One region of the Azospirillum sp. VT-I1 genome, then DNA from elsewhere that is predicted to be linked to it. Evidence: predicted binding sites of a transcription regulator. Region 1 holds the regulator's gene; the other holds the start of a gene.
The links. The regulator PhoB, encoded in region 1, activates phosphate uptake and scavenging genes when phosphate is short. The targets are predictions, from matches to a motif close to TNTCATAAAACTGTCA.
Positions count from the first base shown of each region.

Region 1 (3,405 bases):
TCCTGCTGAACGGGACGGCCGTGATCCTGCGCAAGATTTTCGAGAGACGGTGGTGAGCGCCATGAGCATCCAGAGCGGCATCCCCGGCGGCATCCCGGGCCAGCTGAAGCTGCGGCCCCGAGCCGATGGACGCGCTGAGCCGCGCTCCGCAGCGGACTTCCCGGCCAAGATGACTGCCCGCGGGGTGAAGGTGTACTACGGCGCCAAGCAGGCGTTGAAGGGCATCGACCTGGACATCCACGAGAACCGGGTGCTGGCGCTGATCGGCCCGTCCGGCTGCGGCAAGTCGACCTTCCTGCGCTGCCTGAACCGGATGAACGACACCGTCGAGGGCTGCCGGGTCGAGGGGCGGATCGCGCTGGACGGCGAGGACGTCTACGGCAAGGCGGTGGACGCGGTGCAGCTGCGCGCCCGCGTCGGCATGGTTTTCCAGAAGCCGAACCCCTTCCCGAAGTCGATCTACGACAACATCGCCTATGGTCCGCGCATCCACGGCCTGGCTTCCGGCCGCGACGAGCTGGACGAGGTGGTGCAGACGTCCCTCAAGCGCGCCGGCCTGTGGGGCGAGGTGAAGGACCGCCTGCGCGAGCCCGGCACCAGCCTGTCCGGCGGCCAGCAGCAGCGGCTGTGCATCGCCCGCGCCATCGCCGTCAGCCCCGAGGTGATCCTGATGGACGAGCCCTGCTCAGCGCTCGACCCCATCGCGACCGCCCATATCGAGGAGCTGATCGACGAGCTGCGGGCCAACTACACCATCGTCATCGTCACCCACAACATGCAGCAGGCCGCCCGCGTGTCGCAGCGCACCGCCTTCTTCCATCTGGGCGAGATGGTGGAGTGCGACGACACCGAGGAAATCTTCACCAACCCGCGCGACGAGCGCACCCAGGGCTACATCACCGGCCGCTACGGCTGAACCCTTCCGCCGACCTATGCGCCCCCTTCCCTCCTTTGTTGAAAAGGCTGTCCCATGCCGGTTAACGTCGAGACGCGCGCTGTGAACGGAGCCTCCATGAACGCGGCCCTGAAGCCGCTCGTCCTGATCGTCGAGGACGAGGCCGACATCCTGACGCTGTTGAAGTACAACCTGGAAAAGGAAGGCTTCCGCGTCGCCACCGCCAGCGATGGCGAGGAGGCCCTGCTTGCCGCCGGCGAACAGACGCCGCACATCGTGCTGCTCGACTGGATGCTGCCGCTGATGAGCGGGCTGGAGGTCTGCCGCCAGCTGCGCCGCAATGCCAAGACCCGCGACATCCCGATCATCATGCTGACCGCCCGCGGCGAGGAAGGCGACCGGGTGCGCGGCCTGAATTCCGGCGCCGACGACTACATCACCAAGCCCTTCTCCCCGACCGAACTGGTGGCGCGCATGCGCGCGGTGCTGCGCCGCGCCTCCCCCGGCATGACCGACGAGGTGCTGACCTTCGCCGACGTGACGATGGATCTGGCCGCCCACCGCGTACGCCGCAACGGCCGGGACGTACATCTCGGCCCGACCGAATTCCGCCTGCTGCGCCATTTCATGCAGCATCCCGGCCGCGTCTTCTCGCGCGAACAGCTGCTCGATCTGGTATGGGGCCACGACGTGTACGTCGAGCCGCGTACGGTGGACGTACACATCCGCCGCCTGCGCAAGGCGATGAACGAAGAGGACGAGCTGGACCTGATCCGCACCGTACGCTCGGCGGGGTACGCGCTGGATACGAAGTCGGTGTGAGGGTTCCTGCCGCGTATGCCCCTCCCCATCCCTCCCCGCTTCGCGGGAGAGGGGGTAGAACGCTTGTCCAGCTGAGTGTATGCGAGGGAGCAGCGGAGTTCCCTCTCCCGCTGACAAACGGGGGAGGGCTAGGGAGGGGGCAACACGCCATGATCCTGCTCTTCACCGACTTCGGCCTCTCCGGCCCCTACACCGGCCAGATGAAGGCGGTGCTGGCGCAACAGGCGCCAACCGTCCCGGTCATCGACCTGTTTGCCGACGCCCCCGCCTTCGACCCGCAGCTGTCGGCCTATCTCCTGGCCGCCTACGCCCCGGCCTTCCCCGCCGGCAGCGTCTTTCTCTGTGTCGTCGATCCCGGCGTTGGGACCGACCGCCTGCCGGTGATGGTCGAGGCGGACGGGCGCTGGTTCGTCGGTCCCGACAACGGCCTCTTCGCCCTGCTCGCCCGCCGCGCAACGTCGCTAAACGCCTGGACCATCGACTGGATTCCGGACCGGCTGTCCGCCAGCTTCCATGGCCGCGACCTGTTCGCCCCCGTCGCCGCCGATCTGGCGGCCGGCCGGCCGGTGCAGCGCAGCCCCTCCCCCTCGCCGCCATCGACCGCCCAGACTGGCCGGACGAGCTGGCCCGCATCGTCTATGTCGATGTCTACGGCAACGCCATGACCGGGATGCGGGCATCCGCCCTGCCCGCGGACGGCGTGCTGACCGCCGCCGGCACCCGCATCGCCCGTGCCCATACCTTCGGCGCCGTCGGGCCCGGAGAGGCGCTGTGGTACGAGAACTCCAACGGGCTGGCGGAGATCGCCGTCAACCGCGGCCGGGCCGACGAGGCGCTGGGTCTCAAGGTCGGCGATGCGGTGACGGTCGGGTCCTGAAAGAAAACCGCCCGGAAGCGGGTGCTTCCGGGCGGTTGCTGCATCGATCAGGTGCTTGTCCGATCAGGCAACTCGGATCAGGTGTCTGGGGATCAGTCGTTGTTGCGCTGGCCCAGGAACTGCAGCAGGAACTGGAACAGGTTGATGAAGTCCAGGTACAGCGTCAGGGCGCCCATCAGGGCGAGCTTGCCGGTGCTCTCGTGATCGTAGCCCTCGGCGTAGCTTTCCTTGATCGCCTGGGTGTCGTAGGCAGTCAGGCCGGTGAAGATCAGCACGCCGATGGCGGAGATCGCGAAGTGCAGGGCCGGCGACTGGAAGAAGATGTTCGCCAGGCCGGCGATGACCAGGCCGATGACGCCCATCATCAGGAACGAGCCCATCTTCGACAGGTCGGCCTTCGTGGTGTAGCCGTACAGGCTCATCGCCAGGAAGGTCGCGGCGGTGACGAAGAAGGTCAGCGCGATCGACGCCCCGGTGAAGACCAGGAAGATCGCCGACATCGACAGGCCCATGGCGCCGCAATAGGCCCAGAAGATCATCTGTGCCGATGCGAAGGACAGGCGCTGGATACCGAACGACAGCACCATCACGAACGCCAGCGGGGCCAGCATCACCACCCACTTCAGCGGCGTGCCGAAGATGGCCGCCATCATGGCCGGGCTGGACGACACGAGCGCGGCGACCAGACCCGTCAGAATCAGGCCGGCGCCCATGTAGTTGTACACGCGCAGCATGTGCTGCCGCAGGCCTTCGTCGAAGTATCCCCGATCTGTCGCGCGGCCTGCGGTCGCGAAGCGGTTATAGGTCGGGT
Region 1 covers NZ_CP168800.1:1,848,754-1,852,158, reverse strand. The annotation lists gene pstA (phosphate ABC transporter permease PstA) at 1-56, shown strand, start outside; gene pstB (phosphate ABC transporter ATP-binding protein PstB) at 170-916, shown strand; gene phoB (phosphate regulon transcriptional regulator PhoB) at 1,013-1,717, shown strand; partial or broken gene AB8P05_RS08945 (SAM hydrolase/SAM-dependent halogenase family protein) at 1,867-2,594, shown strand; gene AB8P05_RS08940 (Bax inhibitor-1/YccA family protein) at 2,687-3,405, opposite strand, start outside.

Region 2 (3,405 bases), 710 kb from region 1:
AGCACATGTTCGAAATTCTCGAACCAGACGAACTCGCTGCGGATGCCGAAGGCGTCCTGCAGATGCACCGACTGCCAGACCGCCTGGGCCGCCGGCCAGATGAAGAACACCAGCGTCACCGCCACCTGCGGCGCGAGCAGCAGGTAGGGCAGCAGCCGGTTGTCGAATGTCACGCGACGCTGCAAAGGATGGTCTTTCGTGAATAGGGAGCGACGCAGTTCCTCTCCCGCCTCTCGCACAAACGACGCTTGTGCGAGAGACGGGGGCGGGACGTTACGTCCGAACTCAGCCCTTGTTGGCGCGCTCGAAGTTGCGCAGCACCGCGTTGCCGCGCTTCACCGCGGAGTCCAGCGCTTGGCGGGCGTCCTGCTGGCCCTGGAATGCCTTCTCGAGCTCTTCCTGGATGATGTTGCGGATTTCCGGCAGGTTGCCCAGACGCAGGCCCATGCTGTTCTCGGTGGTGGGCGTGCGGGTCAGCTGGGCGGCCGGCACGTCGGCGCCGGGGTTCTTCTCGTAATAGCCCTGGGCCTTGGCCAGTTCGAAGCCCTTCATCGTCACCGGGACATAGCCGGTGTCCATGTGCCACTTCGCATCGACCTCCGGCCGGGCGAGGAAGCTGAAGAACTGCGACACGGCCTTGTATTCGGCCGGCGTGCGCTTGGGCGAAGTCATGACCCAGAAGGCGGCGCCGCCGATGATGCTGTTCTTCGGGCCGTCCTTGGCGAATTCCGGCCAGTAGGGCAGCGGGGCGGCGCCCCAGGCGAAGTTCGCTTCCTTGGTGGTGCGGCTGCGCAGGCCGGACGAGCCGTGGATCATCGCGCATTCGCCCGACGGGAACAGGGCGTCCGGCTTGTTGTCGCGGCCGCCATACTTGAACAGCCCCTCCTTCTGCATGTCGATCAGCGTCTGCACATGCTTGACGAAGAGCGGCGCGTCGATCTTCAGCTCGGCGTTCAGGCCGCCGAAGCCGTTGGCCTGGCTGGCGAATGGGGTGTTGTGGATGGCGCCCAGCTGTTCGAACTGCGCCCACACCGGCCAGGAGGTGGTCATCGGGCAGGTGGAGCCCGACGCCTTCAGCTTCCTCGTCGCCTCGATCATCTCCGGCCAGGTCGCCGGCGGCTTGTTCGGGTCGAGGCCGGCCTTCTGGAAGGCGTCCTTGTTGTAGAACATGATGGTGGTGGAGCTGTTGAACGGCAGCGCCATCATCTTGCCGTCCCTGGACGAGTAATAGCCCTTCACCGCCGGGATGTAGGCGTCGGCGTCGAAGGAGGCGCCCGTCTCCTGCATCAGCTGGTAGACCGGCTTGATCGCCGGGCCGGCGGCCATCATGGTGGCGGTCCCGACCTCGAACATCTGCACGACGTGCGGCGCGTTGCCGGCGCGGAAGGCGGCGATGGCCGCCTGCATCGTCTCGGGATAGGCGCCCTTGTAGGAGGCGTTGACCTGGACCGCCTGCTGGCTGTCGTTGAACTCCTTGACGACCTGCTCCAGCTGGCCGCCCAGCGGCTGCGGCAGGCCGTGCCAGAAGTCGATCACCGTCTTCGATTGCGCCAGCGCCGATCCCGGCAGGGCGGCGAGCAGCAGCGCGGTGGTGGTGGCGGCGCCCGTCAGGAGGGCAAGCTTGCGGCGGGTCAACATGCGGTGGGTCTCCCTATCCCGGTATGGTTCGCGGTTGTCATGAGGGCATTGGGTTGCCGTCCCGCGACGCTTTCGTGAAGTTTTGGTGGCAGACGCATACGGCCATGTGCCTGGCCATCTGTTTGCGCTTGCGAAAACACTGCCGGCCCGATGGTCGCTTCCGAAATTGTTGGGTTGCTCTAAACGTCACACTGCGCACGCATGACTGGGTCTGTCAAGACGCCGCATTACAGTTTTGTGACGTGAAAAACGGCCGGCCGGAATGTTGCGGAGCGAAAATGCGCAGGCGCGAAAAGGCTAACGCGGACAGGAACCGGCGCCCGCCTTCAGGCTGTGGCTGAGCAGGCGGCGCAGCGCCTTGGGATCGCAGGGCTTGTGGACCAGGGGCAGGCCGCTGCGGTCGACGCTGCGCAGCCGGTCGGGGTCGGTGTCGCCGGTGACGATCACGCCCGGCACGCGCCGTCCGCAGCGGGCACGCACCGCCTGGATGGCGTCGATGCCGGTTTCCGGCCCCGACAGCCGCAGGTCGGACAGCACGAGGTCCGGAGCGGTGGCGGCGCTGTCCAGTTCGGCGCAGGCCTCGTCGATGCCGCGGGCGGGGATGACGGCATAGCCCCAGCCGCGCAGCAGCATACCGATCCCCTCCAGCTGCATGGCGTCGTCCTCGATCACCAGCACCGTGCCGGCTTTTGCCGGAGCGGCGGCGGCCGGGGTGCCGGCGGCCGGTTCAGGTTCGCTGTCGGCGGAATCGTCGCCCGCGCGGTCGCCGTCCGGGCCGGCCAGCGGCACCTCCACCGCGAAGACGGAGCCCTTGCCCAGCCGGGAGCGCACCGTCACCGGATGCCCAAGCACCTGCGCCAGCCGCCGCACGATGGCGAGGCCGAGACCCAGCCCCTGTTTCCGGTCGCGGCCGGGATTGCCGAGCTGGTGGAAGTCCTCGAAGATCACGGCATGGTTGGCCGGGTCGATGCCAACGCCGGTGTCCCACACCTCGATGCGCAGGGTGTCGCCGCGCCGCCGCGCCGCCAGCAGGATGCCGCCCTTCAGCGTGTAGCGCAGGGCGTTCGCCAGGATCGGCCGCAGCAGCCGTTCCATCAGGGCGGGATCGCTGGTGACCTGGGCGTCGAGCGGACGGACGTTGAAGCGCAGCCCCTTGGCCTCCGCCTCCGGCCCGAACTCCTCCAGCATCTTGGCGAGCAGCTCGTCCACCGGGAAGGTCTGCGGCTTGGCGGTGACCAGCCCGGCTTCCAGCGCCGACACCTCCAGCAGGGCACGCAGCAGCGTCTCACCGCCGACGATCGCCTGCTCCAGCTTGTTCGCCAGCTCGATGGAGGCCGGATCGGTCAGCCGGCCGATCAGCAGATGGTGGAACAGGTGCATCGCCTGGAAGGGCTGGCGCAGGTCGTGGCTCGCCGCCGACAGGAACCTGCCCTTGGCGGTACGGGCGCGCTCCGCATCGGCGCGGGCCTGTGCGGCGTCCGCCCGTGCTTCGGCCAGGGCGGCGGCACCGGCGTCGGCGACCAGGGCCACGGCGCGGACGGCCCCGCCGGCATCCCGCACCGGGGTCAGCGCCACCGCACCGCCCAGCCCGGGAAAGGGTCCGGCACCGCTGGCCGGCGTGCCGGTCGCCAGCACCCGGCGCCGCAGCGCGTCGAGCGCGCCGGCCGTCTCGGCCGCCAGACCGGCCTCCTCCAGGGTCCGCCCTTCCACCGCATCCCCGGCAAGACCGAAGGTCGCGGCGAAGGCACGGTTCGCCACCAGCACGCG
Region 2 covers NZ_CP168800.1:2,560,972-2,564,376, reverse strand. The annotation lists gene ugpA (sn-glycerol-3-phosphate ABC transporter permease UgpA) at 1-185, opposite strand, end outside; gene ugpB (sn-glycerol-3-phosphate ABC transporter substrate-binding protein UgpB) at 286-1,638, opposite strand; gene AB8P05_RS12355 (hybrid sensor histidine kinase/response regulator) at 1,936-3,405, opposite strand, start outside.
Region 2: the regulator PhoB is predicted to act here: its motif matches at 1,866-1,881, upstream of ugpB (sn-glycerol-3-phosphate ABC transporter substrate-binding protein UgpB).